Regions from separate parts of the Pradoshia sp. Z6_59 genome, predicted to be linked through region 2. Evidence: riboswitches for the same ligand, from Rfam matches in the RefSeq annotation. Region 2 holds a riboswitch; each other region holds the start of a gene.
The links. A riboswitch is a leader RNA that binds a small molecule or an ion and turns the genes downstream of it on or off. The one in region 2 is predicted to bind cobalamin.
Positions count from the first base shown of each region.

Region 1: linked by a shared signal. The riboswitch ahead of AC4D4B_RS01945 (ribonucleoside-diphosphate reductase subunit alpha) and the one ahead of AC4D4B_RS05280 (ABC transporter substrate-binding protein) in region 2 are both predicted to bind cobalamin.
Region 3: linked by a shared signal. The riboswitch ahead of AC4D4B_RS16485 (FecCD family ABC transporter permease) and the one ahead of AC4D4B_RS05280 (ABC transporter substrate-binding protein) in region 2 are both predicted to bind cobalamin.

Region 1 covers NZ_JBZCPP010000001.1:388,732-398,829, reverse strand. Annotated here, with positions in the region: gene AC4D4B_RS01960 (DUF6438 domain-containing protein) at 18-620, opposite strand; gene AC4D4B_RS01955 (YpzG family protein) at 1,699-1,851, shown strand; gene AC4D4B_RS01950 (ribonucleotide-diphosphate reductase subunit beta) at 1,898-2,950, opposite strand; gene AC4D4B_RS01945 (ribonucleoside-diphosphate reductase subunit alpha) at 2,967-5,231, opposite strand; cobalamin riboswitch at 5,398-5,579, opposite strand; gene AC4D4B_RS01940 (DEAD/DEAH box helicase) at 5,665-7,905, opposite strand; gene AC4D4B_RS01935 (YueI family protein) at 8,071-8,526, opposite strand; gene AC4D4B_RS01930 (manganese-dependent inorganic pyrophosphatase) at 8,907-9,833, opposite strand; gene AC4D4B_RS01925 (DNA topoisomerase III) at 9,924-10,098, opposite strand, start outside.
Region 2 covers NZ_JBZCPP010000003.1:236,104-246,201, forward strand. Annotated here, with positions in the region: gene AC4D4B_RS05230 (MBL fold metallo-hydrolase) at 1-331, shown strand, start outside; gene AC4D4B_RS05235 (sulfurtransferase TusA family protein) at 383-610, opposite strand; gene AC4D4B_RS05240 (YeeE/YedE thiosulfate transporter family protein) at 632-1,696, opposite strand; gene AC4D4B_RS05245 (ABC transporter permease) at 2,092-3,048, shown strand; gene AC4D4B_RS05250 (iron chelate uptake ABC transporter family permease subunit) at 3,035-3,991, shown strand; gene AC4D4B_RS05255 (iron ABC transporter ATP-binding protein) at 3,988-4,752, shown strand; gene AC4D4B_RS05260 (siderophore ABC transporter substrate-binding protein) at 5,055-6,083, shown strand; gene AC4D4B_RS05265 (antibiotic biosynthesis monooxygenase family protein) at 6,145-6,477, shown strand; gene AC4D4B_RS05270 (polysaccharide deacetylase family protein) at 6,630-7,319, opposite strand; gene AC4D4B_RS05275 (DUF6509 family protein) at 7,470-7,772, shown strand; cobalamin riboswitch at 7,807-8,001, shown strand; gene AC4D4B_RS05280 (ABC transporter substrate-binding protein) at 8,114-9,079, shown strand; gene AC4D4B_RS05285 (TetR/AcrR family transcriptional regulator) at 9,232-9,843, shown strand; gene AC4D4B_RS05290 (acyl-CoA dehydrogenase family protein) at 9,873-10,098, shown strand, end outside.
Region 3 covers NZ_JBZCPP010000020.1:29,833-39,930, forward strand. Annotated here, with positions in the region: gene asnB (asparagine synthase (glutamine-hydrolyzing)) at 1-1,666, shown strand, start outside; gene AC4D4B_RS16460 (C39 family peptidase) at 1,663-2,514, opposite strand; gene AC4D4B_RS16465 (gamma carbonic anhydrase) at 2,618-3,148, opposite strand; gene AC4D4B_RS16470 (alpha/beta hydrolase) at 3,259-4,062, shown strand; gene AC4D4B_RS16475 (tetraprenyl-beta-curcumene synthase family protein) at 4,085-5,167, shown strand; gene AC4D4B_RS16480 (LLM class flavin-dependent oxidoreductase) at 5,195-6,196, shown strand; cobalamin riboswitch at 6,245-6,389, shown strand; gene AC4D4B_RS16485 (FecCD family ABC transporter permease) at 6,568-7,620, shown strand; gene AC4D4B_RS16490 (ABC transporter ATP-binding protein) at 7,614-8,405, shown strand; gene mnmM (tRNA 5-(aminomethyl)-2-thiouridylate-methyltransferase MnmM) at 8,447-9,013, opposite strand; gene mnmL (tRNA modification radical SAM protein MnmL/YtqA) at 9,003-9,977, opposite strand.

The sequences.
Region 1 (10,098 bases), on a different contig from region 2:
TCTTATAATCAAATGTTTTAGCGCTCCGAGCTCATAATGATATATGGATGTATACGACCTGTACTATCTTTTCCTAACTTATCAATCTGCCAGTTATGATAATTAGCCTCATTCACATTAATCATTTGAAATGCATCAGCTTGATTGGAGCTGGATATTACATATTCCTCATGTGAGTTTGACTTTCTTTTAATATGGAAGAGATAGAGAGGTTGTTTAATTAAATTCTTTAATCCCAATAATTCTTCCATTTTCCTTTCAAAGGCATCCAATTTTTTTAAAGTATGCTTACTATTTTCACAAGCAGCATCCTCGTCACCCAAATCATGTACTACTGTCTTATGTTCGCCAAATTGATATACCAATCGGGTAACACAAGTCGGGCTATCTGGCACAATTTGTGCAGTAGTATTATAGATGAAGTTTTTGTAATCGAATGACAGCAAGAGATCTTCAATTTTTTTTACTCTTTGCTTAGAAACCGTAAAGTTCTTAACGCCTATATATGAAACATACTTCTCACCCTGCCAACTTACATGCCCTTCACTTGTGATGGTTGCCTGATAAATCGGGGATTTGCCAAGACATGATGTCCGCGAGATGGAAAATTCTTTAAACAACTTTTCATTTCCTCCTATTAGTCCAAACTGATTCTTTAGAGTGCTAGATGTCTATATATATTTATCACCGTGCTCAAATTTCAAACATTTTCCAGATAAAATAGTCTACCATATATACTATGAAAGACCAATACCACTTATAATAATCCAACTGACACATTAATTAAAGACCAAAAGTATCTATTTAAGGCCGGCTATCATACAAATAATATGAGTTAAATTTCCTAATTTATATAATATGTCTCTTTAGATATAAGTTATCATACTTTCGGGAGAGCGTATTTTACTTGGTGAAGAAATTGAATAGAGAATAAGCTGATCTTTCTTGACAATATCGAGGAATGTTTCTGTATGGATTTCTGCCAATAAATTAAAATCAATCACTAAGCTACTATAACACATCTGTATAAAATTGATGTTTCAGATAAATATGCTAACTTTAATTTTACGAAAATTAGAAACAGCAATCTTTCTTTTGGACAAATTTTATCTGAAAGAAGTGCTGGCTCATAAGCAGAAAACAAACTATAAGAAAGCCCGACTTTTATTCAATAACACATTTACTTATACAGGTTCCGCAATAAGGATAAATCGATGATGTGTTACATCAAAGTACCCATCCGCCTGAATAATCTGGTGGATTATATATCATACATCCAAATAATGATCCAACTCAAAACTCGGTACTTTCCAAGGTATGGCTTTTAAAAATGATAAAAGCACCAACGTCATATAAACATTGGATTAGATAGGCTTCAGGCTATAAACAACAGTCATATCATACTTCCGGACTTCTTTCAGTGCTATTTCATCGAATTTTACCCTTTAACAGATGATTTTATAAATCATTCTGTCAAAATGGGAGACCCGGCATAGTTTTCTCCGTTATTATTGTTCATATTCCAAATTTCGCATAATTATCCCACCATTAATATCCATATTATATATATTTTATCATAATATAGAAAATAATTCGTGAACTTTTTCCGAGATTAAAAGTCACTCATTTTGTATATCCTATACTTGATGTCCTCAAAAAGGGACATCAGAACGTATCCTACTGATGGGGTGATAAGCAATGAGTTACCGGAATCATTTAGATCCACACTCTTCTCTTTTTCACCATAACTGGACAAGGCGGAAACGCTCAAAATCACAGGTTAACGGACATACTGCAATGTCCCAAACCAATATCATTTTGAGGAGCAATGCGAAAGCTCACCGCTGGTAAGGATGCTTTCAAGCAAAAAGACGCCGTAATTGGCGTCTTTTTTACATTACAATTCATCAAATCCATTTGTATCTGTTGTTTTTGTATACTGTCTTGATTTCTGCTCAAAGAAATCCGTCTTGCCTAAATCCACTTCCTGATACGCAACAATCCATCTTAATGGATTTTTGTTCGGAACCTCTGGAAATGGAGATCTTCCATACCCCAATTGATTACAACGCTTATTGGCCATAAATTGGATATATTGTTCGAGCTCAGCCATTGTAATTCCTTCAATTTTATTCCCAATAACTTTATGACCCCATTCAATCTCAAGCTCTGCTGCAGTTCGGAAGGTTTCAATCGCAAAACTTCTCAATTCTTCTGTATTTGTTTCGGGATGTTCAGCCAAAATTTCTTTAAAAATCTTCTCAAACAGCCCAACATGGATCTGTTCGTCTCGATTTATATAATTAATCATCGTCGAAGTTGCCACCATCTTTTGATTTCTGGCCAAATTATAAAAGAAAGCAAAGCCTGAGTAAAAGAAGAGCCCTTCCAGGATTACATCATAGATAATCGATTTAAGCAGATTTTCGATAGTTGGATTTTCTGTGAAATCTCGATAGCCATCAGTAATAAAATCATTTCGTTTACGCAAAATTTCTTCGGTTCTCCAATATTCAAAAACTTCATCTTGCTTGCTTTTCTGAACAATAGTTGACAATACATAGGAGTAGGAATGGTTATGAATAACTTCCTGCTGCGCCAGCATGATCATCAAGGCATTCAGTGATGAATCGGTTAAATAGTCGGCGACTTTACTGGCATAGTCAGACTGGATACTATCAAGCAATGCCAACAAGCCTATAATTTTCAGAAAGGATTCTTGTTCAATTTCCGAAAGATTTAGAAATTGTTTCGCATCATTTACCATATTGATTTCAAAAGGTGTCCAAAAATTAGATAGCATTACTTTATATTTAGGATATGCCCATGGATAGCGAACATCGTCCCAATTTAAAATATTCGAATTTCTGCCATTAATAATGCCTGTTGAGCTATTCGGTGCATCCCGATCGACTAATTTACGTTTTTCCACTATTGTTTTTGTATCCATTATATTTCCCCCATCCTTATTGGCAGCTTTCGCATTCTTCTATAACAGCGCTTGATGTAGAACGTACATAGTATGTTGTTTTTAATCCGGTCTCCCATGCAAGCAGATGCAAGTCTAATAACTCACGTGCTTTAATATCGTTACGGACATACAAATTAAACGAGATTCCCTGATCGATATGTTTTTGACGACGTGCGTTTTGGAGAATACTCCATTTTTGGTCAATTAAATAAACGGATTTATAATACCACATCGTCTCCAGATTCAAGTCAGGTGCAGTCACTGGAATGCGGTAATTCTTCTTCTCTTCGGAATATTCCCTTCTGAAAATCGGATCAATTCCGGATGTAGAGCCGGCAATAATCGCAGTTGAAGAATTCGGTGCCACGGCCATAAGATAGCCATTTCGAATTCCGGATGTATGCACTCTGTTTTTCAATTGATTCCAAGCATCTGAATCATAGCCTCTTTGGTCAAAATAAGATCCGGTCTCCCAATCAGATCCTTCAAAAAATGGGTAAGCACCTTTTTCACCAGCTAAATCCACACTTGATTTAATCGTTAAATAAGCGATTTTTTCATATAATCGGTCACAGTATTCAACGGCTTTCTCTGATTCCCAGGCAATGCCCTCAAGCGCTAATAAATGATGCCAGCCAAATGTCCCAAGTCCTATAGCACGATAATTTTTATTCGTTATATTTGCCTGAATGACCGGGATATTATTTAAATCAATGACATTATCAAGCATTCTCACCTGTATCTTAATTAAGCGTTCAAGGACATCTTCCTTTACAGCTTTGGCAAGGGCGATAGACGAAAGATTACATACAACAAAGTCACCCGGTGTTTTTTCAATAATAATTTTCCCATCCTCGGTTCTTTGTTCAATAACTTTGGTAGCACTTTGATTTTGCATAATTTCCGTACATAAATTACTGCAATATATCATTCCTTTATGGCGATTAGCATTAGAGCGGTTGACCGTATCCCGATAAAACATATAAGGTGTTCCTGTTTCAAGCTGAGAAATCATGATCGCCTTAAACACTTCAATGGCAGGTATTTCTTTTTTGGAAAGCTGCGGATGATTGATACATTCAGTATATTTTTGTCTGAATTGGCCATCCCCTGCTTCTTCATCAAAATAATCTTCAAGAGAATATCCCATTACTTTTCTTACTTCATACGGATCAAATAAATACCAGGTACCCCGCTCCTTGACCATTTCCATAAATAAATCCGGAATGCATACACCAGTAAATAAATCATGCGTTCGAAAACGTTCATCCCCATTATTTAAACGCGCTTCGAGGAAGGCAAATATATCCTTATGCCAAACATCCAGATAAACTGCAATGGCACCCTGTCTTTGGCCCAGTTGGTCCACACTGACGGCGGTATTATTTAATTGCTTCATCCATGGTATAACTCCTGAGGAAACACCCTTAAATCCTTTAATATCACTGCCTCGCGCTCTAATTCCCCCTAAATAAACACCTATTCCTCCGCCATTTTTAGATAGATTGGCAATATCGGTGTTTGAATCATAGATACCTTGTAAACTATCATCAACAGTATCGATAAAACAACTGGATAATTGGCCATAGCTTTTCCCAGCATTAGCAAGCGTAGGAGTTGCCACCGTCATATATAGATTGGATAAGGCCCAATATGCTTCTCTTATTAATTCGATTCGCTGTTCTTTAGGCTCATTGATCATTAAAGTCATGGCAATAATCATAAACCGTTCCTGAGGAAGTTCATATAAGCTTCCATGATGAGATTTGGCTAAATAGCGATCTGCCAGTGTCCGAATGCCAATATACGTAAACAACTGATCTTTTGATGGATCGATGACTGCTTCGAGTTCATTGATTTCGTCTTCCGTATATTCATTTAACAATGCTGGATTATAAATCCCCATATCAGTCAATAGTTCAACAAGCTGATGAAAGCTCCCATATTTATGTGTTAAATCATATCCCCGGCTCTTTGAAGCTTTATCATATAACTGGTCTAAATAAATAGTTGCCGCTACAAATGTCCAATCAGGTTCATCAGCAGATATACGCTCTACGGCGCTGAGTACCAGTAAATTTACCAACTCTTTCTTGCTATAGTCAGACTTATACTCAAGTGCTGTCTTGATTTTTTCTAAGTATTCCTCTGCTGAATAGATAGATGTATAAGAACTAACACATTCCTTTATGTATGTTTCTATGCTTTTTAAATTTATAACTTCCAGACTTGCATAGTTTGATTCGTAAGATACTGCCATACTAAATTCCCCCTTATTGTTTGCCGATAAATCGATTAAAAACGTCTGTTCCCTCCACGCAAAAAATCCCATTGCCTAAAAATAAGCAATGGGAAAGAAATAATAACAAGATCGAACTGTTCAATATTGCTATTTCATCCGTTCCACCTTCATTGCTCCCGATAAAGGCAAACCAGTGAAAAAGGCAGGTCTCCTGACTCATGCTTCGCTTTACTCTAAGTCCTTCCCATAGATTTCTCTACAGTGGTTTACTTATTTCATCAGCATTTACAGTTGCGGGTACAGTTCCGGATTTTAACCGGATTCCCTATTAAGTCGAATTACGACACCTTAAACACGTTAAACTCAATATATAGTATTTTAATTTAAAACAATAACAACATATAGAATTATAAATCTTATATGTGAAAATAGCAACTAAAATTCCGACAATTTATTTAGGCAATTGCTGGAGAAATTGATTGATAAATGCTTCGGATTTCAATCGAATTCCAATGTATGGTGGATGAACACGTTTATTGGCTTCAAGAGGAACCCCCAACCACAATACTTTTTGGTCAAGGATGACAAATGTGAAGCTTGGCCCATTCTGAAGATGGATATCCGGATCCAAATAGGAATGGGAATCTGGAGAATACATCATCAGTCTTGTTCTTGAGTTCCTCGTCTTCACTCTTTGAACAAAATCCGATGATAACACACTGGAATTTGGCAAGGAAAGGATAATGGAAGATTGGGCTTTTTTTAAATCCTGATAGAACCCTTCCAAATTTCTTGCATAAATCCATTGTAATTTTGGATGATGGTTGGCAATCCATTTGCCTATTTGATCCATATTGACCATTTGATTCCGTTTCATTTGATATTGAACGAGCTGATGAAGAGTTTTTGTATGCGAAACTTTTGATTCTATAAACTCCACATCGCTGACATGAATCAGTTTCCCTTTTGTTCTGGTAATTGCAACATTTAACAGCCGTTCACTTTCCCTGCCCGTTAAAAGCATCCCTGCACGATTTTGCGGATAACTATCCACACTATCAAATACCATTACTTCCCGTTCACTTCCCTGAAAACGATGGACAGTGGCAGCCAATATATCATGCAGGCCATTCTCTTCCTCATACAGATCTTTAATTAATGTTTCCATCAATTGTGCCTGCGCACGATAAGGGGTTGCATAACCGATTGATTTACTCCCATTGCTGTAGGCTTCATGAATAACCTGAAAGGATAACAATAGGTTCATCAAATTCATTCTAGAACCAGATGAAGTGCCCGTAAAGCAGTGTTCCCCTGTGAAGCTTGTATTTAACAGCACGGAAGCACGATCTACAAATGGTGCTTTTGAAACGATATCTTTTTTGTTTATATGAACACTTGGATGATCGCCAACCAGTGAATTATAGACATATTGGTTCGTAAAAGCGGAGATATCCGGATGCATTCTCCTCTGTTCCCTTAATAAAAACAGATGAGTATGAAGTTTTCCCCCTCGTGCAATATCAGCAACACCGGCACGGTGGAAGATATCCTCCTTCAGCCAGCGGTCTACAAGCTCCCCCCTCGAAACCGCAATAGGGGGCAATTGTTTAAAATCTCCACAAATAATACAACGCTTTGCGAGTGAGCCGGCAAAGGCAATTTGCGGGATAAAAGCCATACTCGCTTCATCAATGATAACTAGATCATACTCTTGTTCAAAAATACTCGGGTCCATTGCTGCTTTCGCCAAGGTAGTCCCAACAATGAAGGCATTTTTTACTAAATGAATTTCTTTTTGCCTTATTTTCTCTAAGATTCTGCCCAGTTTCTTTTCAAGGTCTAATAGCTGCTCCGAGTCACGTACGCTGAAAGACAGAGACAAATCTTTTTTTAGCAGTTTCTTTTCTTCAGCAATCGAATCCCTTTCCTTCACTAAATGTCCATCATGACTTTCCAATAATTTAGCCGGCAATATATCCCCATGCATCAGAAGACCCTCACCAGTTTGAGAGCCGTAACGTAAAATATCTCCTTCATGAAAACGATCCGCTCGTTTAACAAATGCCGTAATTTCGGCAAGCAGGACATCCACAGCCTGATTACTGTGAGAGAGAACTAATATACGTTTCTTTTTAAAATATTTATTGGCTGCCGTTCGTGCTAAAGTATACGTTTTTCCTGTTCCAGGCGGTCCCCAAACATATGTGACCGGGTTATATTTTGATCTGGCATATAATTCGCGTACCGCGCTTTTACTTGTTTTATCCGTTCGCTTATCAGGCATGGAAGGCTCCATGATCCGTTTAACCCGACTTCTTTTCCGTTTGCTTTTCCTTATATCATCCAGTCTTTCAATTAGCTGATCTAAAAGTTCCCATGGGTCATGATAAATCGTAGCCTCCTCAATCAATTCACCTATTGATTGTTCAAGAGACAGAAGCAAACTATTGCCCTCAGAAGATAGGATTCTTGCATCAAACCGACTACCGCCCCATTCCAGCTTAGCAATCGTTCCAACAGGTATACGCAAAATACTGGATGACTCAAAATAGTACGTAAAAGAATCACCTGACATAATCTTATTGCCATTCATCAGGTGATAGCGGGTACTTCCATATTTTTTTAAATACTGAATCTCTTCTTCCAGTGCTTCCTGCCATTCTTCAATATATTCTTGTGTTGAATTCATTCTTTGTGCCCCTCAAATCATAAACCTAAATTATCTCTAATTCGATAACTATATCATACAAACTAAAACTAGAATAGTCGACGGCACATACTCACGTAACCGAAACATGCATCCAGACACCGTATTGTTTCTCGTATTAACGGGTGCACAGTTATGACTTTTTGTTTATGATTTTTTTGTAAAGAGTTGCTTAAGTGATTCAAAAAAACCTGTCTTTTTTTCTGTCTCCTCAGCGTTAGTTTCTTCCTTTGCCGGTTCTTCTAACGTAATGTTATCGTTATTAATTGCATAATCGTAAGCCAATACCAACCCGTTTGGGGAATTATAGTCTTTATTAGTCACGATTTTAAATTGAATCCCATGTTCATCTGCTGCTTTAACGAATTTCGATAGATGGGAATAATTAATGTGGCCATTTAAATAAAGTTTGGCGCCCTTATTTTTTTTCAATAGGTCAATAAATCCATGTGGGATTTGTTTTTGAAAAACCTGAGCCTGTGTTAATGCGACAACCACACGTTCACGTAAGCTCCCAAGGAATTCTTTCCGTTCAGCAGGCTTTATTTCTTTAACGCCGTGTATCCCTTCCTGTAAGTAATCATCTACTGTTTTCTTATTCATTTTATTTCCTCCTTGAATACTAATTAACATATGTAAATCGTTCTTAACTTGAGCTTATGTATTAGTTTGGTTAAATGCCTTCTCAACGATTCCCTATTCAGAAAACCTGATTATTATCTTTACTATTTTTTGATTGATCTGCCTGCATTATGTATTTTAAAGCTCGCTATTTGTGTACCATTATTGATATTCCCAATCGAATCTCTGGATATGAATATATAAAAAGGCACCTGTTAAAAAACAGGTGCCTTGTTCGAAAAAATTGAGGCGAGTCACCACACTCCACATAGTGTGTACCATAAGGTATGTGCTCGACTTACACAATTCAGCTCATCGCATATATTAATATAACATCATACCAGAAATTTTGCAAGTAAAATTTACGATAATGCTTCTGTTAATGCTGGAACTACCTGTTTCTTGCGGGAAACGACCCCTTTTAGAACAGCTGTATTATTTACCAATGTAACATGGAAAGCTTTTTCAACTGCTGCAGCTTTTTCACCAATAGCAAGGGCAACAGAATCATTTGTTAGGATATCTGTTACAACTAATAGGAATAAATCCAGACCCTTTTCATTAATAGCTGCCTGCATAGCTGCTTCGAGTTCAGCTTGCTTCACCATAACATCGTTTGTATCAACTGCATTCACTTGTGCAATTTCCACTTTGGAAGTGCCCATAGAGAACTCTTTAGCATCCAGAGAAATCAATTCTTCAATAGTTTTCTTGCTTAAATCTGCTCCTGCTTTTAACATTTCCAATCCGTATTCTTCTGCATTAACACCAGCTATTTCAGCTAATTCTTTTGCAGCAGCAACATCCTGCTCTGTGCATGTTGGGGATTTGAATAATAAAGAATCAGAAATAATCGCGGATAACATTAAGCCAGCTACTTCTTTTTTGATCTGAACGCCGTTTTCTTTATATAGCTTATTTAAAATGGTAGCTGTACATCCAACCGGCTCAGCACGGTAATACAATGGATCCGCTGTTTCAAAATTAGCAATGCGGTGGTGATCAATAACCTCTAATACTCGAACCTGATCAATATCATCCGCACTTTGCTGTCTTTCATTGTGATCCACAAGAATTACTTCCTGAGTTTCTTCCGCAACCTTCTCAACCAAACGGGGAGCTGCCACTTTAAATGCATCAAGTGCATATTGTGTTTCACCATTAATGGCACCAAGTCGAATCGGCTCTGCTTCAACACCCAACTCTTTTTTTAATTCAGCATAAGCGATTGCTGAACAAATTGTGTCAGTATCTGGATTTTTATGTCCAAAAATCAATACTTTACTCATTTACAAAAACTCCCTTAATATAATATGTACTCCATTTACCAGCGCAAATGGAAACTCCTTCGACCATTATACCTGAATGCACAAAAATTTTTAAGTTTTTGGAGCAATTTCATTTGAAAACAGGAAATTAATTTTACCGTCCTTCCATTCAATCGCCGCGTCAAATGATTTTTCTCCTTTTTTAAACCCTTTTATGACATTGGTTTTCCCATCTTTTAATAATTTCTGCATATTGGTTTGGGAAATCTTTTTTCCTAGGATTTTT
Region 2 (10,098 bases):
ATCTGAAACGGTCTATTTTGTTGGAGATACAGGTTATTTCAGAGGATTCAAAGATATTGCGGAGAAGTTCCAACTCAATTATGTCCTTATGCCAATTGGAGCATATGAGCCTGAATGGTTTATGGCAAGCTCTCATATTAATCCTGAAGATGCTATCAAAGCATTTTTAGAATTGAAAGGGGACTATTTTATCCCTATGCATTACGGTGCCTATCGATTGGCTGATGATACAGGACCAGAAGCATTAGAGCGATTATTGGATGAGTGGAGCAGAAGACAGTTACCGAAAGAACAATTGAAGGCATTGCTAATAGGAGAGACTTTGTGGTGAATTAACAAGGGGCAGTCGCTAATAAATTTATGCGACTGCCCCTTCTTTAATTTATTGGCCTTTTTTCAAGACGATTTGCCATTCGGCACTGCCTGTTTGTTCAAAATTAGTAATTGCATGACCTTCTTTTGCGGCCCAGCGCGGAATGCTTTCTGTTCCTTGCGTGCAATCAAAATTGATGATTAATTCTTCGCCAACAGCCATTTCTGCAATTGCCACTTTCGCCTCTTCTAGTGGGAAGGGGCAAACCATTCCGTTTGTTTCGAGTACTTTTGCCATAATGTATACCCTCCTATTAAATTAGGCCACCGCTGTATTGCCGGCACCTGCTTTTTGTTTCTTTTGTTTTCGAATAATTGTAAAGTAAGTAGCCGTCCATGTTCCTAATAAGAAGAAGACAACAGCAACCCAGCCCTGCCATGTGAAAAGAGCAGTATTTACAAGCCCATTTCCGATGGTACATCCGCCTGCAAGCGATGCACCAAACCCCATGATAAGTCCACCGCTAGCATTGTATGCAAGTGTTCTTTTATCCGGAAGGCGCCATTTGAATTCATTGCTGCCGCGAGCGGCAATATAGGATCCAAGGCCGATGCCAAGTACAAGGAAAACTCCCCAGTTTAATAGGGATGTATCACCATTAACAAAGAATGTTAACAACTGTGCGGTTGGAGTTGTGATCCCAAGACCGGCCATTCGCCCTGTTGCTTCACTTAAAGGCCATGCAAGAATAGCGATGAGACCGACGAGCAGCGCCGTGATGAATGGGTGCCAGCGTTTTTCAAATAAAATATGGGCAATCCCTGTTTTCTGTTGTTTCATGTTAAAAGATGGCAGCTTAGGCTGTTTTAAGTTACGGTATACGAAAAAGCCAATAAGTAATGCAAAAGCAATGACAAGTACCCATGGAGATAGGTTGAAAGTTTCATGGATATACGTATCGCTTGTTCTATAGGATAGTACATTTCCGCCCACTGCGCTTAATATCCCAAACTTTGTCATCGCGGCACTAAGTGCATAGCCGCCTAATGCAATCCAGCTCCCAATTAACCCTTCACCAGCCCGATACCAAGTGCCAGTAGCACATCCTCCGGCTAGAACCATGCCAATTCCGAAGATAAATCCACCAACGATTGTTCCTAACCACGGAAATGCATCCGCTTGGATGGTGATGATTCCGTTAGCTGCAAGTGCATATACACCAATTGCCTGAATGGAAATAACGATCATTGTTGCGAGAAACATGCGTCCATCCCTAGCGAGAAGAAGGTCACGGTATGCTCCGACAACACAAAAACGTCCTCTTTGTAAGACAAAGCCTAAGAGAAGTCCGACGATAAGACCATAACTAATAATTTGTATCATGATGAGATCCCTCCGTTGATTGGATAGATGTATATTACAATAAAACATATAAGATTACTACGAATTATGTGGATATCGTATAAAAATGATTCTTAAGTAGGAGTTTAAATGAAATCCCCATTTAATTAGTAGGGATGCTTTTTAGAATTTCCCATTACAAAAACCATAGTTGATGATTCATTACAGCTATCGTTACTTAAAGGAGTATTATTTTAGAAGAGCTTTTTAAGGAGCTTAAAATCGTTACAATTTTCCTAAATTTTCATTTTATCATTGATAATCATTATCGCTAGTTGTTGATTTTACTATTTTCATTGACTATAATTAAAGGCGACTCAATAGTGATTATCATTATCAATAATGTTGTTGAGAAATTAATTTGACGGGGATTGCAAATGAGACTATGGATGTTAGTATTAGCAACTATTATCCTATCCTTTATTTCGCTATTTATAGGGGCTATTGATATTAAACCGAGCGATTTGCTTGATTTGGAATCAGACAAGACGCAAATCTTCTTGATGAGTCGATTACCACGGTTAATGGCCATTATTTTAGCTGGTGCAGGAATGGGAATTGCGGGCTTAATTATGCAAAGCTTAAGCCGAAACAAGTTTGTATCACCGACAACGGCAGGTACGCTAGATGCAGCAAAACTAGGTGTCATTGTCTCTATGGTGTTTTTTACTAATATGTCCTATATGGGGCAAATATTATTTAGTTTTGCATTCGCATTAATCGGTACATTTATTTTTATGAATTTACTTGAGCGCATTAAATTTAAAGATGTCATATTCGTCCCTCTAATCGGGATTATGTACGGTAATATCATCGGGGCAATTTCAACATTCATTGGATATGAAGCGGATGTTTTGCAAAATGTAGATACGTTTTTCTTGGGGAGCTTTACCTTGATTGTTTCAGGACGCTATGAACTGTTGTATGTAGCGGTTCCAGCAATTATTTTTGCTTATATATATGCGAATAAATTTACAGTAGCAGGTATGGGTGAAGATTTCGCAAAAAATTTGGGGTTAAGTTATCGTACCGTGTTAAACATTGGTCTTGTCATTGTATCGGTGATTTCTACAACAGTTATATTAACGGTTGGGATTATTCCGTTTTTGGGTTTGATTGTACCGAATCTGGTTTCTCTTTATCTGGGCGATAACTTACGTAAAACAATCCCTCATACAATATTTATGGGGGCGGCATTCTTATTGGCATGTGATATTCTAAGCCGATTGATTGTCCATCCATATGAGATACCTGTAAATACTACAGTTGCAGTAATTGGCAGTGCGATCTTCTTAATTATGTTGTTTAGGGGGAAAGCATATGCGAAAAAATAGTGTAAGGCTAATTATTTTGGCTGTTATTGCAATTGGATGTATGGCTTTATTTGCTTTCTATAATATTCAGGGCGGTTTTAGTTACGCCTTTCCAAAGCGTATTGAGCGCATAGTTGCTATGGTTATTACCGGAACGGCAATTGCGTATGCAACTGTTATCTTCCAAACCATCACACATAATCGTTTGTTAACACCATCTGTTATGGGGATTGACTCGATGTATGAAGTTGTTCAAACAGTCATTTATTTTACGGCAGGGTCAGCTTCAATCTTCGTTGTAAGCCGTTACTTAAACTTTGGTGTAGCAATCATTGCGATGGTAGCATTCGCATTGATCTTGTATCGTTTTTTATTCAGAGCAGATAAATATCCGATTTTTCTTCTATTATTAGCAGGTATGATACTTGGAACATTACTGGGAAGTTTGGTAACGTTCATGCAGGTTCTAATAGATCCTGTGGAATATGAAAGTTTGCAGGCTCGCTTGTTTGCTAGCTTTATGAACGTGAAGACGGAATTACTGGGCATTGCTATTGTTATTTTATGTGCCGCCTTTATCTACGGATATCGATTATTACGTGATTTAGATGTTGTATCACTAGGTCGAGATAATGCGATTAACCTTGGTGTCAGCTATGACAAAATCGTACTGAGAGTACTGATTCTATCGTCCATTTTAATCGCTACTTCTACCGCACTGGTTGGCCCTGTTACATTCTTAGGGTTAATTGTAGCGAATTTGGCCTATCAATATTTGGCTACATATAAGCATTCCATATTAATTATTGGAGCAAGCTTGATCAGTATCATTGCTCTTGTTGGAGGACAATTTCTTGTCCAGCATGTTTTCCAATTGAATACGACCATTAGTGTCGTCATTAACTTTGTCGGTGGGATTTACTTTATTTACTTATTACTAAGGGAAAGTAGGAAAGCAGGATGATTGATATTAAAGGGCTTTCTAAAAGCTTTGGGAAAAAATCTGTTATTGAAAATGTAACATTGCAAATCCAACCACGAGCCATCACTTCTTTTATTGGTCCAAATGGCGCAGGTAAATCGACGTTATTATCAATGGTGAGCCGTCTCTTAGATGCTGATACAGGTGAAGTATTTTTAGATCAAACTGATGTTAAGAAAATGAAATCAGATGCTTTTGCAAAGCGGGTGGCTATCTTAAGGCAGGCCAATCACTTGAATATTCGTTTAACTGTACGCGAGCTTGTTTCTTTTGGACGCTATCCATATTCAAAAGGGCGGCTGAATGCAGAGGATGAACGAATTGTCGATCAAGCTCTGGAATATTTAAATCTAACAGAAATGCAGGATAAGCTGTTGGATGAATTATCAGGCGGTCAAAAACAACGTGCCTTTATTTCAATGGTTATTGCACAAGATACGGATTATATTTTACTAGATGAGCCATTAAACAATCTGGATATGAAACACTCTGTACAAATTATGAAAATACTGCGCAAGCTGGTAGATGAGTTAGGGAAAACGGTTGTAATTGTCTTGCATGATATCAACTTTGCTTCTGTATACTCTGATCGCATCGTAGCGTTAAAGGATGGGCGTCTGATAAAGGATGGTCCAGCGCATGAGATTATTAACTCAGAATCCTTGCGTGATGTATATGACATGCATATTCCTGTACAAGAGCAAGATGGATGTCGTATATGTGTATACTTTAATTCACATTAATTTCTGAGGAAGTGTTCCGGTAAATATTTTAAGATAGATCAGTAAGATCTTAATTAAGTTAAGTTTTACTAAATTTTTCAGAGGACCTCAAAGTAATTGATTATTTTGAGGTCCTTTGTTATGTTGAGTCACCTCCTAGCTATTTAAGATGCTTGGCTTGATTGACAGCTATGCTAAAAAAATTATCAAACACTTCAAAACTGTTGACATATTTTGTGATTCTCATTTAGAATGAGAATGTCGAGTGAAAATGATAATCGTTTTCAATTAAAAAAACAACGTATTTTAGGAGGAGACAAAGGATGAAGAAGTGGAAGTTATTAACTGCTATGGCAGCGTTAACATTAGCGCTGACAGCTTGTAATACAGGCGAAGAATCAACAACAGGAGAGTCTTCTGAACAAACAGAAGAAAAGGGAACTACTGAAAGTTCTCAATTCCCAATGACAGTGCCATCTTTAACTGAATCTCGTGAAGACGAAGAAGGTAAAAAAACTGCATTTGAAGATGTAACATTAGATAAAATGCCTGAACGTATCGTTACACTTGACTATGGATTCTTAGATACACTTGATGCAATGGGTGTTGAAGGAATCGTAGGAGTGGCTGCAGGCGGCGGTAAAGGCAATATGCCAGCGCACTTAAAAGAAAAATATGTTACTGATGGTGTTGCCGATGTAGGGACATTAAAGCAAATCGATTTTGAAGCAGTAGCAGCTGCTGAGCCGGATGTTATTTTCATCTCTGGCCGCCAAACACCGTTTTATGAACAATTAAAAGAAATTACACCAAACGTTATTTTCATCGGTTCTGACAACGAAAGCTACATAGACGGTGTATTTGAAACAGTAGATTTAGCAGCTAAAATCTTCGATAAAGAAGAAAAGGGCAAAGAATTGAAAGCTTCATTACAAGCGAAAGTTGATGCAGTAAAAGAAAAAGCTGCTGGTTATGAAAATGCATTAGTAGCGATGTATAATGACAAGAAAATCTCTGGTTTCGACAATGGTGAAGATTCCCGTTTCGCATATGTTTACAATGACTTTGGCTTCAAGCCAGCAACAACTGATATCGAAGCATCTTCTCACGGTTCTGATTTCTCATATGAGTCAATCCTTTCTGTCAATCCTGAAGTATTATTGATTATCGACCGTACAGCTTCTGATGTAGAAACAATTAAAAAAGATATTGAAAATGATATTATCAAAAAAACTAGTGCTTACAAAGAAGGCAAAATTGTCTACTTAGACGGTGTTAACTGGTACTTCTCAAGTAACGGTGTAACGACTGAAGCAGAAAAATTAGATGAAATCTTAAATGAATTAAAATAATCTTCATATCAAGGAGCATGTCTCAAGTGGGACATGCTCCTTTAATAAGGGGCGATTAAGTATGTTTGTTCAAATCCGTAAGTGGATAGTGACAGAGGGAAATTCAGACAAGGTATTGGAACGCTTCAGAAAGAAGCCAGATCAAGGTCCGTCGTTAATTGAGCAGCGTGAAGGTTTTATCAGCCGGGAGTTGTTAGTGAAAAAAACAACACGTGGGCAAGAGGAAGTTGTCATGATCATCCGCTGGGAATCAGAAGATGCATGGAAAGCATGGGAAAAGAGTCCTGAGCACATCGCTGGCCATAAAGCGAAAATCAAGGAGCACGGAGGTAAGCCACCAAAGCCAGAATACGTAATCAATATGGAACATGGCAATTACCTTGTAGTCGAATAATAAAAAACAAAACGCCCAAATGAAAAGGGCGTTTTTTTGTAAACTATAGTCGTGGGGAAAACTCTTCCGGCAGCGCTGCAACATATGCCTACATGCCCAGATATAAGTATAAAGAAATTCCAGTATGTTATGATATTCTTCATTTAATAAAATTAAAATTCCAGGGATGGTGTTGATTCGTCCATAATCTTGAAGGTATATCCCTTATGTTTCAGACGGCGAATAATTTCCGGAAGTCCATCCACGATTGTTGTATTACCGTTAAAATCATGCAGGAGGATATAGAGATTTTCTTTTTCATCTACCCCTTGCATAATTAATTTTAGTAATTTTTTTTCTGGAATCGGAGGATTTAATCCATCGTTAGCATCACAGTTCCAATCATAATATTTATATCCTCTTTTTACTACCTCAGTCTTTAATTGATCCATTAAATCAGTACCGGCATATTGTTTTGCGACATAATTATTTGAGCCGCCGGGAAACCGCAAAATTTTTGGACTTTCGCCTACTTCCTTTTTCAGGAATTCTTCCAGCTGATTAATGTCTTTGAAAAATGTATCCTTCGATCGATAAATTTTGGAATAATTATGAGAATAGGAATGCAATCCAAGAGCGTGTCCTCTTTTTACAATATCTTTATATAAATACATATGTCCAGGACTGGCTGTTCCCGTTACAAAAAAGGTTGCTTTGACATCCTGGACTTTGAGGATATCCAGGATTTCCTGTGTGATATTTGAGGGACCATCATCAAAACTGAGATAGGCTGTCTTTGCAAATGTTTCAGATGGAATGAGAAGCTGGATAATGAGCAATGTGAGAACAGATAGAGTACGCATAATAAACTCCTATGGGTTAAGTGATTTTAATATAGTTTTTGAATCTTATTAAAAAATATTCCTAAATGGAGCTGAATAATTGGGTAAAATGTTTAATAAAGAGATGTAACATGTATAATAGACATAAGCATTTTAGAAAGGTTGATAAAGATGATCGAGATACAAAGTTATACAGTTGAGAAACTGGAGGACCCATTTGGTATCCTTTCTGGAGAAAGGTTCGAATATTTGCTGGAGATTTCCGTTCCCGAGGAAGATGAACTATATACCGATAAGGGTCTTCTGTTGCGTGTTATATATGTGATGGATGAAAATCAGGACCAAATTTCAAAATATGAGTTTATAGAAAGTGAAACACAAAGTATTTTGGATTTTGAGCTTGAGGAAGATGAATTATCGATGGTTTTACAATTTTGCAGGGAACATACTGATGTTGAATATGAAGAAGAATAAAGAAAACACTGAAACTGATCATATAAAAAATATGAATATTGAATAATGTAAGAGTGCCTTATTTATTAGGATAATAGGGAAACCGGTTCAAATCCGGTGCAGCCCCCGCTACTGTATACGCGGATGAAATGATTTGTAAACCACCGGCTCCCGATTTAGAGCATGGGAAGGTAAATCAGAGTAAATTGATGCGTAGAGCCAGGAGACCTGCTCTTACTTTCGTATATACTATTTTTCGGAGGGAAAAGTGGGCGAGTCCAATCCTGTTACTTTAATATGGGTTTTCGCCTTAGCTTTTTTCGAGCTAAGGTTTTTTTATTATGTTGGAAAGGGGAATAACTATGTTAAAAAAGCGAAATCATTTATTTTTATTTATACTAGTGCTTATGCTGTCTATGTTAATGTTTGGGTGTTCGTCAACTAAAGATGACTCAAACCAGAAGAAAGAGAATTCTGAATCAACCTCCTCTGGCTTTCCTGTTGAGGTAAGAGATGGATCAGGAGAAAGCATCAGGATTGAGGAAAAGCCGGAAACCATCGTATCCTTGCTGCCAAGCAATACTGAAACGGTTTATGCACTAGGTATTGGAGAGAAAATCATTGGTGTATCAGATTATTGTAATTTCCCTACAGAAGCTGCTAATAAACCTAAGGTTGGCGGGTTAGAAATCAATATTGAAAAAGTGCTGGAATTGAATCCGGATCTCCTACTGCTTTCCGCCAGTCATTTTAATAATGCCAAGGATACCATTAAACAATTCCAAACAGCGGGTATTGATGTCATTATCGTACCTGACGCCAATTCGTTTGATGGTGCATATGGAACAATTGAATTGATTGCTAAAGCAACAGGAACATCAGACAAAGCTGATGAAATTATTTCAGATATGAAAAAAGAAGTAGCGGAAATTAAAGAGAAAGCAAACGCTATAAAAGATAAGAAGAAGGTTTGGATTGAAGTATCTTCCTCACCGGATTTATATACAGCGGCCAACGGAACCTATATAGACGAAATGCTTGATATCATTCAGGCAGAGAATATTGCCGCTGATCAAGAGGGTTGGGTAACAATGAATGAAGAACAAGTCATTGAACGCAATCCAGATGTTATTCTTACTACATATGGCTATTATATTGAAAATCCTGAAGAAAAGGTATATGGAAGAAAAGCTTGGTCCGAGGTACCTGCCGTTAAAAATAAGCAGGTTTATGATGTAGATAATGACACAGTATCAAGACCAGGACCACGTTTAACAGAAGGCTTGCAACTGATAGCTGAAAAAATCTATCCTGAGACATTTAAATAAACATTTCATTTAAGAGCTACGCCCATACACTTTGGGAGGCTCTTTTTTTGTCGAATAAAATAAATTAAATTTTCTGGCAATTATGTTGAAATTTCCCTTTTGTGCAGGTATGATGATACCAATACGTATTCGTACTCACATATGGGATTGGAATGATAAGAATGTTATATGTTAATGATCTGCCGACCGAAGCCAGAGATAAAATGCTATACGCAGCCTTGCAATTATTTACTACAAGAGGCTACAAGAATACATCAGTCCTGGATATAGTTGAGTATGCACATGTCTCGAAAACAACGTTCTACCAACAATTCGGCAATAAAGAGACGTTGATTGTTGCTCTTTGTGAAAGCTTGATTGGAGAAGTTGCAGAAGAGATTAAGCTTGCAGCCTTACGGGAACCACGAATTGGTTATAAAGCATATGCCGGAATTTTTCGCTATTTGGAAATTTGCTTTTCCAATAAGGCTGTTGCCAATTTTATTTTACTTGAATCAGTCGGAGTTTCTTTCGAAGTAGAACTGGTCAGACGTGAAGCACTTAAAAGTTTCGCGGATCTCATCTTTGTTTTTGCCTACCGGGAGTTTCCGGAGAATGTGAATGAACAGGAAGTTAAGATCATCTCTCAGGCAATGGTTGGAGCAATTAATGAAGTCGTCATTCAAAAATTCCGGGAACCAAATCATCAAAAGACAGATGTAGAATATCTTGCTAGATTATTAAACCGATTGGTCATGCGATCATTTAGCAGTCTCTCAAATTAATAAACTATTGATATGAAGGAGGGAGAAAGTTGGTTTCTTTTTTGCCAAGTGAGGAAGAAAAGGCATTTGTTAATGTAGCAAAGGATTTTGCGATTCAAAAGATCCGTCCCTATGCCAGGCAAACGGAAAAAAATCAGGGTGTAAGTAAGGACATAGTTAGAAAGTTGAGTGACCTTGGATTATTAAATTTAGAACTGCCTCAATCATACGGTGGGTTGGAATTGCCGCTCGTTTCCCAGATACAGATTGTTGAGG
Region 3 (10,098 bases), on a different contig from region 2:
AATATACAACTACTTGGAATTGAAAGTAGTGCTTGAAAAGGAAGGCATGGCGTTTTCTACAAATTCAGATACTGAAGTAATCCTGGCGGCATTTGTTCAATATGGGGAAAAGGCAGTTGAAATGCTTCGTGGGATGTTTGGGTTCGTGATTTGGGATAAACAGGAGAAATCTGTTTTTGGTGCCCGTGATCCATTTGGGATTAAACCATTTTTTTATAAGGAAGATGGGGATAAGACTTATTTTGCCTCTGAGAAGAAAAGCATTATATACGCTTTAGAAAAACAAGAATTGGATCCTGTTTCTTTGCAACATTATCTTACCTTTCAATTTATTCCAGAACCAGCGACGATGACAAAGAATGTGAAAAAATTATTGCCTGGACATTGCTTTACAAAGAAAATTGGAGAACCTATGGAGATCCGTCAATATTGGAAAGCTGAATTCAAACCTATACTGCGCAGTGAACCAGATTGGATTAAAGAAATTCAAGATGTGATGTATGACAGTATTAACATGCATATGCGCAGTGATGTACCTGTTGGTTCATTTCTTTCCGGTGGAATTGATTCCACAATCATTGCTTCCATTGCTAAAGAAATTCATCCTGGAATTAAAACATTCTCAGTTGGATTTGAACAGAATGGTTTCAGTGAAATTGATGTTGCTAAAGAAACGGCTGACAAGCTTGGGGTAGAAAATATTAGCTATATTATTTCACCGCAGGAATATATGAGGGAACTGCCGAATATCATGTGGCATATGGATGACCCGTTGGCAGATCCCGCTTGTGTGCCTTTATATTTCGTGGCAAGGGAAGCGCAAAAGCATGTAACGGTTGTTCTGTCAGGTGAAGGAGCGGATGAATTATTCGGAGGATACAATATTTACCGTGAGCCTCAATCCTTAGCCATGTTTAATACAATTCCTGTACTTATGAAAAGAGCGCTAAAAAGAATTGCTGCCATGATGCCTGAAGGTGTAAAAGGCAAGAGTTTTATAGAGCGCGGCTGTACGCCGATTGAAGAACGCTATCTTGGAAATGCCAAGATGTTTATGGAGGAAGAGAAGGGGCAATTATTCAAATTATATAAATCAAAGCTGGATTATACTACAATAACACATCCGTTCTACGCAGAAACACCCGACTATGATGATGTGAGCAGAATGCAGTATATTGATATTCATACATGGCTGCGCGGAGATATATTAGTAAAAGCTGATAAGATGACGATGGCACATTCTCTTGAGCTTCGAGTGCCATTCCTTGATAAAAAAGTATTTGAGGTGGCATCCGGAATTCCAACTGATTTAAAAACTGCTCATGGAACGACCAAATATATACTTAGAAAAGCTGCAGAGGGAATCATTCCTGACCATGTATTAAATCGTAAGAAACTTGGTTTTCCAGTGCCTATCCGTCATTGGTTAAAAAATGAAATGTATGAATGGGCGATTACAATAATAAAAGAAAGCCAAACAGATCATTTGCTGGATAAGCAAGTCATTATGAATCTGTTCAATAATCATGTTACAGGTAAAGCGGACAATAGCCGTAAACTATGGACTGTATTGGTATTTATGATATGGTACTCTGTATATGTCGAAGAAAAATATCCTTTCCAGGCATTAGCTGAAAAGGATATGATAAGTGACCCAATCCATTAATCTTTATAGGTTATAGCCTGTTTTCCCATTTGCACCCACGCTTTTTCAAAATCAGCGGAGGGTGCTTTTTTATTTTTAATTCCTGTTAAGGGATCGTTAAAATAAATATAATCCTGATCATAGCCTGTTACTACGACAGAATGTTCCTTATAAGTAATTGATATTTTCCCATTTGGTGTTTTCCAAGTATGGAAATAGGATGGATCTAATTTTTTATAGGCTGTATTTATAATGACCCAGACTGGTCGATTAGTTGAGAGATATTTTTTAATTTGGTTGAAATTCCCATTGGTAAAATCGATTATTTTGCCAGGCATATAATGCTCAGCAAGTTTTTTTATAGGCTTATGATACACTCCAAGGCCAGGTTTATTAGTTGAATACATATCTCCAATAAATCCATCATTAGGATCACCGTAATGGATTTCACCATTTATTTTTTTTATTTTAGCTGGATTTTTTTTTATTTGCTGGGCAAGTTTTAATTTATCCGCATCCAATCCGGCAAATTGAAGAAGCATGGCCAGGCTAGTTACTTCACATCCTCTTGGGAGCTCGGGCAGCTGTTTAACGATCGGCACATCAAGAAGTACTTTATCTTTGGCAGGAGGTTTTGCAGGTCGATTATCATTGGTAATAGAATTTGTTAAGCTTACTGACTTATCAATCATATTATTAATTTGATGAGCAAAGGAGTAATTTGAGTTATAGACCTTCCAGCCTGTAAACAGGAAAGTGCCTATTAAAGAGATAACAATCAAAATAGATAGTGGCTGATATTGACGCCATAGGACCAAAATGATTGAAATGATACTAAATAACATGAAAATCAAAATGAAAGTATTCATAATCCTACTCCTGAAATTGATTTTAAAAAGGTGTATCATTTATAGCTAAATAATAAAGGGAATGGGTATACAATAAAGAGTATACCCTAATGAGGAATGATAATTAGTTATTCTCTTTTAAAGGTTGTATACTTGAATAATAGCGTGCTTTTTCTGCGTATTCCTTATTTATTCTTTCCATGTCTTTACGATCATCATCTGTTAATTCACGAATTACTTTAGCAGGTCTGCCGAAAGCGAGTGTGTTTGGTGGGATTTTTTTACCTTGAGATACTAAACTGCCTGCACCGATGAAGGCACCTTCTCCTATTTCAGCTCCGTCAAGAATAATGGAGCCCATCCCAATCAAAGCATTTTTCTTCACATGGCAACTATGGAGAATGACTTGATGGCCTATCGTTACATTATCTTCCAGTACTAATGGGTTATTGGGACTTTGATGGAGGACTGAGTTATCTTGAATATTAACATTTTTACCGATAATCACAGGAGCGACATCACCTCTAATGACTGTGTTAAACCAAACACTTGAATTTTCACCGATTGTGACATCACCGCTGATAACTACATGATCGGCTAAATAAGCAGTTTGATCGATGGAAGGAATTTTATCTATATATTGATATAATTTCATTACAAAACCTCCGTTTTCTACTGTAAAATAGATAGTTAATAAAAGTGTACATATAAAGCGGTACAGTGTAAATAAAATAAAGCTAAACATCATACAGGAGGAGTTCATCTATGAAAAAGTGGGAAGCTGAGGGGAAAGCCTATGGTGTAATCGTGATTGTTCACGGCGCCATGGAGCATTCAGGCAGATATAAATGGTTAATTGAAAGATGGCTATCAGAAGGGTATCACGTAATTATTGGAGATTTGCCAGGTCAGGGAATGACTTCACGTGCAAATCGAGGGCATATTGATTCATTTGAGGATTATATTGATGAGGTTGATTCATGGGTGAACGAGGCTTATACATTTGGTTTGCCTGTATTCATGCTAGGTCATAGCATGGGAGGACTCATCATCATTAACATGCTTCAACTTAAGGAATATAATTTAGCGGGTATTATCCTATCTTCACCATGTTTTGGAACATTAATTCACCCTCCAAAATTACTTGAATCCATGTCAAAGGTTTTAAATCTTGTTTATCCTACATATAAAAAACCTTCAGGATTAACTGTTGAAATGGCAACGAGAAATCCAGAAGTTATTGAATTTGATTTGAACGATTCACTCTACATCACAAGTGTATCAGTCAGATGGTATCGTGAATTAATTTCAGCTATGAAGGATGCCTTTGATTTTGATGAGGATTTCCCGGATATTCCTGTTCTTGTTATGCAGGCAGGGGACGACAAAATAGTGGACAAGGCTATGGTTAGAGAATGGTTTAACTACTTTCCGGCATCCGAAAAGCATTATAAAGAATGGCCTAAGCTGTATCATGAAATATTTAATGAGCCAGAGAGAGAAGATGTATTTCTATATGCAAAGAGCTTCATTGAAGCGAGATTGCGCAATATAGGGTATATCGTTTAAGGGGTTAGGAGATGGGACACAAATGAAATTACCCACTAGTGATATCAGCTTAGTAAAGAATGTATACAGAAATGTATTTCCGATTGTTCATCGGGAACTCGCGAGTTGGCAGGCAAAGGCAGAAAAAATCCCTAATGAAGAGCTGCGTACTCAGGCCTTATCCAGTATTGCCCACAAAACTTTCCATTGCGAGGGTGGTTCTATATTAGCTCTCGCAGCAGGTGAAAAAAAAGATGATGTCATTCGATTTATTGTTGCGTATCAAACCATCAGTGATTATCTTGATAATCTATGTGACCGCAGTACCTCACTTGATCCTAATGATTTTACGCTATTGCATCAATCTATGAAGGATGCTCTTAATCCGGAGGCCTTGACGAGAAATTATTATGAACTCAGAGAGGAGCAGGAGGATGGCGGGTATTTAGTCGAGTTGGTAAAAACCTGTCAATCTGTTCTGGCGAATATGGTGCATTACGAACATATCGAGCCTTATTTGAAAAAGCTTTGCACCTTTTATTGTGATTTACAAATACATAAGCATGTTAAATGGGAAGAACGGGTACATAGATTAGAAACCTGGTTCAATGAAAATAAACAGCAGCTTCCAGTAGGTCTGTCATGGTATGAATTCAGTGCTTGCGCAGGATCTACTCTGGGCATTTTTTGCTTAGTTTCATATGCAGTGCGAAAAAATTTCACTCAACATTTGGGAAAAGACATATATGAATCTTATTTTCCTTATGTGCAAGGATTGCATATTATGCTGGACTATTTTATTGATCAGGAGGAGGACCGCCAAGGCGACGATTTAAATTTCTGTTTTTATTACGAAACGGAAGAGCAAATGATTGAAAGACTTTGTTATTTTGTTGAACAAGCCAATTTAGATGTAACAAAAATACCGGATAGCAAGTTCCACAGCATGATTAACCAGGGGTTATTAGGTATTTATTTAGCCGATTCCAAGGTGAAAAATCAGTCGTCGGTTAAGAAATATACTAAAAAAATGCTAAGCTTGGGTGGCCGTTCAGCGTATTTCTTTTATTGGAATAGTAAGCTGTATCATGCGTTTAAGAGGATGAAGAAGAATAGGCGAGTCTAGCATTCAATACTAAGGGGATGGAGCAGAATGGTAAAGTTAAGTATTCTAGACCAGTCACCGCGCTCTGTTGGAGAGCCTTCAGAGCAGGCACTTGCTAATACGGTCAAACTGGCAAAATTGTCTGAGGAGTGGGGATACTCAAGATTTTGGGTCAGCGAGCATCATGATAGTCAAGGCTTGGCAGGATCTTCGCCTGAGATATTGGCAACATGGATTGCTGCTCAAACAGATAAAATAAGAGTTGGAACAGGCGGTGTTATGCTGCCTCATTACAGTGCTTACAAAGTAGCCGAAAACTTCAGAGTATTATCTGGTTTAGCTCCGGGAAGAATAGATTTGGGAATCGGCAGGGCTCCTGGAGGGATGCCAAGAGCAACACGAGCGTTGCAGGAAGGTAGAGTACAGGAACTGCATCGTTTTCCTGATCAGGTAGATGAATTATCCTGGTATCTCTATGATCAAATACCGGAATTGCATCCTCTATATGGGTTATCCGTGACACCTACCATTACGTCTCCGCCGGAATTATGGATGCTTGGATCTAGTTCTTCCAGCGCGGCTCTTGCAGCCCAAAAGGGTATACCCTATAATTTTGCTTTGTTTATTAACAGTGAATATGCTGAAGAAAATATGAAGCATTATCATGAAGCATTTCGACCTACAGAGTTAGTACAGAATCCATCGGGTATGGTTACTGTATTTACGGTTTGTGCGGAATCGGATGAAGAGGCAGAATATCTGGCTGGTTCATTGGATTTATCGATGCTGTTTCTTTCACAGGGAATTATAAGAGAGGGAACACCTCACCCAAAAGAAATTCATGAACTGTCATTATCGCAGTTTGAGAAAGCGCGGATCGATTACAACAGGAGCAAGATGATTATCGGTTCTCCTAAAACGATCGGGGAAAAAATTAGAGAGCTGAGTGAACGCTTCTTTACAAATGAAATTATGCTTGTAACGATCACCCATTCATATGAGGCTAAAGAGAATTCCTTTAGATTAATTGCCGAAGAACTGTTGAAATAATGGTGGATTTGATATTACTCAATCAATCTATTAGAATAAGAATGAAATCTCATAAATCACTTTAAAAGTGCCTCGGTACACGAGGGTAAAAGGGAAAACGGTTCAAATCCGTTGCAGCCCCCGCTACTGTACTTACTAAATCACGATTTGATTTAGTAAAAGCCAGGAAACCTGCTTTTAGAGTTTTAGTACTTATTTTTCGGAGGGAAAAGTAGGCTTATTGTATTCACAGGCGTGAAAAAGTGAATCCTTAGCTCAATACCATCCTGAGCTAAGGATTTTTTATGTGTTGAAGCTGTTTAATCTTGATTTAAAGTGCATGAATAATCCGAGGTTCGCCGTAGGAGTAAAGAGGAATTGAAGTATAAGCTATGAATAATAAAAATAGAACAACCGGTATTTATTTTGGGAGTATCCTGTTTTTGCTGCTCGCTGCGCTGCTCGGTTTGTTTATAGGCAGCGTGGACATGTCATTTAAAGATATTCTTGGAATTCTCTTAAAAAACGTGACCGGCCAGGAATCCTTCTATACCGGTCCAAAAAATATAGAAATGATCATTTGGAATATACGATTACCGAGGGTACTGATCGCTTTATTTGTGGGTGCCGCACTGGCACTTGCCGGTGCTGCCTTTCAGGGACTTTTGCAAAATCCACTATCTGATCCATATACGATCGGAATTTCTTCCGGTGCTTCGGTTGGGGCAGTGATTGTTCTATTCTTTAATATCGAATTTGCTCTTTTTGGTCAGTTCACCTTGCCGCTTGTTGCAATCGTGTTTAGTTTTATTACCTTGTTTATTGTATTTGGCATTACAAAGGCGGCCAGTGTTACCTATGCGAATGAGACCATTATTTTAGCCGGTATAATTATGAATTCATTCATTGGCGCTGTGGTCTCACTTATCATTGCGCTATCCTCAGGGGATCAAATGAGGGAGGTATTAAACTGGCTGATGGGCAGTGTGGCCATGAAAAATTGGGGGCACGTCAGTATATTGATTCCCTTTTTTATTATAGGAGCGTCCATCATTTTATTTCATTATCGTGAACTAAACGGGATGGCTCTTGGAGATCAATCCGCCCAATATAATGGAATCGATGTGAAACGAAAGAAAATAACGATTATTATTGGGGCAGGACTATTAACGGGTGCCGCAGTTGCTGTATCAGGAGCTATTGGCTTTGTTGGACTGGTTATTCCACATCTTGTTCGCCTGATTGCTGGTGCTGACCATCGCCACTTACTGCCGTTATCCATGATTATTGGAGGTGGATATCTCGTATTGGCTGACTTGATTGCACGTACGATTATCAACCCGCAGGAATTACCAATCGGTGTCATTACTGCCTTAATCGGTGCACCGGTATTTACTATCTTACTGATTAAAGAACGGATAAAAAGAAGGAATTTGACATGTTAACTGTAGAGAGCCTCAGTGCAGGCTATCATAAAAATAAGCGAGTGCTTCAGGACTTTTCTATTAAGGTTGAGAGCGGAGATTTTTTTGCTCTTCTGGGTCCAAATGGAAGCGGTAAGACGACATTGATTAAAAGTATATTGGGGAAAATGGAATATAAAGAAGGGACTTCAATTATTAATGGGAAAAGGACCTCATCCTATAAAACCGGAGAATTGGCTAAAATAGCTGCCGTGTTAAGTCAGGAACAGATGGTGGGAATAGATTTTACGGTGGAAGAAATCGTACTCTTAGGCAGATATCCTTATCAGGAAAAGGGATTTTTTAATCATTACCGTAGTGAGGATTACTCAATTGTTGATGAGTGTCTGGCTCAGACAAACACGCTGAAATTTAAATATACATATTTTTCGTCATTAAGCGGCGGGGAAAAGCAACGTGTCCTTTTAGCAAAGGCTTTGGCCCAGCAGCCAAAGCTGCTGTTTCTCGATGAACCTACAAATCATCTGGATGTAAAGCATACAATTGAATTGTTAAATCTATTAAAGAGGCTCCAGCTTCAAAATGGTCTGACGATTGTCGCTATCCTCCATGATTTAAACATGGCAGCTTTATATGCAGATAGATGTGCTTTGCTTAAGGATGGAAGGAAGGTGGCGGAGGGTGGAATAGATTTACTTTATGATGAAACCTTGCTTTCGTCTGTATACGAGGTAGATCTGGTAAGTCGCCCTCATCCTATTACGGGAACACCGCAAATCTTTTTTACTCCTGAAAACTATAAATGATTTTATATAAAAAGTGTGAGCTTCCGTGAGCTCACACTTTTTTAACGTTTTTCGATAGCGATAATAAATGGCGGGTTGTTTTTTTGATTCATAAATCGATATTCCAGCACATGGGCCGTATCCTGTGGAAGCTCTGTAACGAATTTGATTAATTCGTCACGTTCAATATCTCCGCCAGGATGACCGTGATAGATGACAAGAACTATGATGCCTTCAGGCTCCATAATATCGAGTAATGATGTTACAGCCTGAATCGTGGTAGGAGCGGTTGTAATGATTTCTTTATCGCCGCCAGGCAAATAGCCTAAATTAAAGATGGCGCCTGTTACAGGTTTGCCAGATGGGATAAATTCCTGTAAGCGCTCATGACCTGCTTGAATCAGTGTTACCCGCTCCTGAAGCTCATTTGTCATCAGTCTCTCTTCCGTTTTTTGCAAGGCAGATTCCTGAATGTCGAAGCTGTATACATGTCCATCCGGACCAGTTAAATTTGCTAAAAATACGGTGTCATGCCCATTGCCCATCGTACAATCAATAGCTATATCACCAGGTTTAACTGCTTTTTCAAGCAATAGTCTTGCGAAGGGAAGGATACGATCAAGCTTCATTGATGACAGCATCCTTATTTGGTACATAAAATTTACCTTGGTAGCTATTACGACGCTTTAATTCAGCATCAATGGCATTTAATACTTCCCATTTATTAACGCTCCACATTGGTCCAACCATTAGATCAATTGGTCCGTCACCGGTAATACGATGGACAATCATTTCAGGTGGAAGGATCTCCAACTGATCACAGACGAGATTGACATATTCATCTAACGAAAGGAATTCCAACATTCCTTTTTCGTATTGTTTCACCATTGGAGTGCCCTTTAAGAGATGCAAGAGGTGAATTTTAATTCCCTGTACATCTAGTTTAGCAACTTCTTTAGCCGTCTCCATCATCATTTCTGGAGTTTCAAGCGGTAAGCCATTAATGATATGGCTGCAAATGCGTATACCATGTTTCCGAAGCTTGTTTACTCCCTCCACATAGGTTGGATAATCATGTGCACGGTTTATGATATTAGCTGTTTTCTCGTGAACAGTTTGCAGGCCAAGCTCAACCCACAGGTAAGTACGCTCATTTAATTCAGCTAAATATTCTATTACATCATCAGGCAGGCAGTCTGGACGAGTGGCAATGGATAATCCGACTACACCTTCCTCGTTTATGACGGTTTCGAATTTTTCCCGTAACACCTCAACGGGCGCATGGGTATTCGTATAAGCTTGGAAGTAGGCCATATACTTGCCGTCCTTCCATTTTTGATGCATTTTTGCTTTTATATCGGCAAATTGTTTTTGCAGATCCTCAGCACGATTACCGGCAAAATCACCGGATCCAGCGGCACTGCAAAAAGTACAGCCACCAAAAGCTACCGTGCCATCACGGTTCGGGCAATCAAATCCACCATCAAGAGCTACTTTAAATACCTTGTGACCAAATTGATTGCGGAGATGATAATTCCATGTATGATAACGTTTGTCGTCACTTGCATATTGAAAAGGGTTAACCTGTTTCATTACAAAACCCCCCTGTTTAGATTTCAAGAACATAAACTCCATTCTACCACGCTGATGTATACTTTCCAATTGACTATTATTAGCAGCTATTAAAAATCACTAATCTTTTTATTTCAAAGGG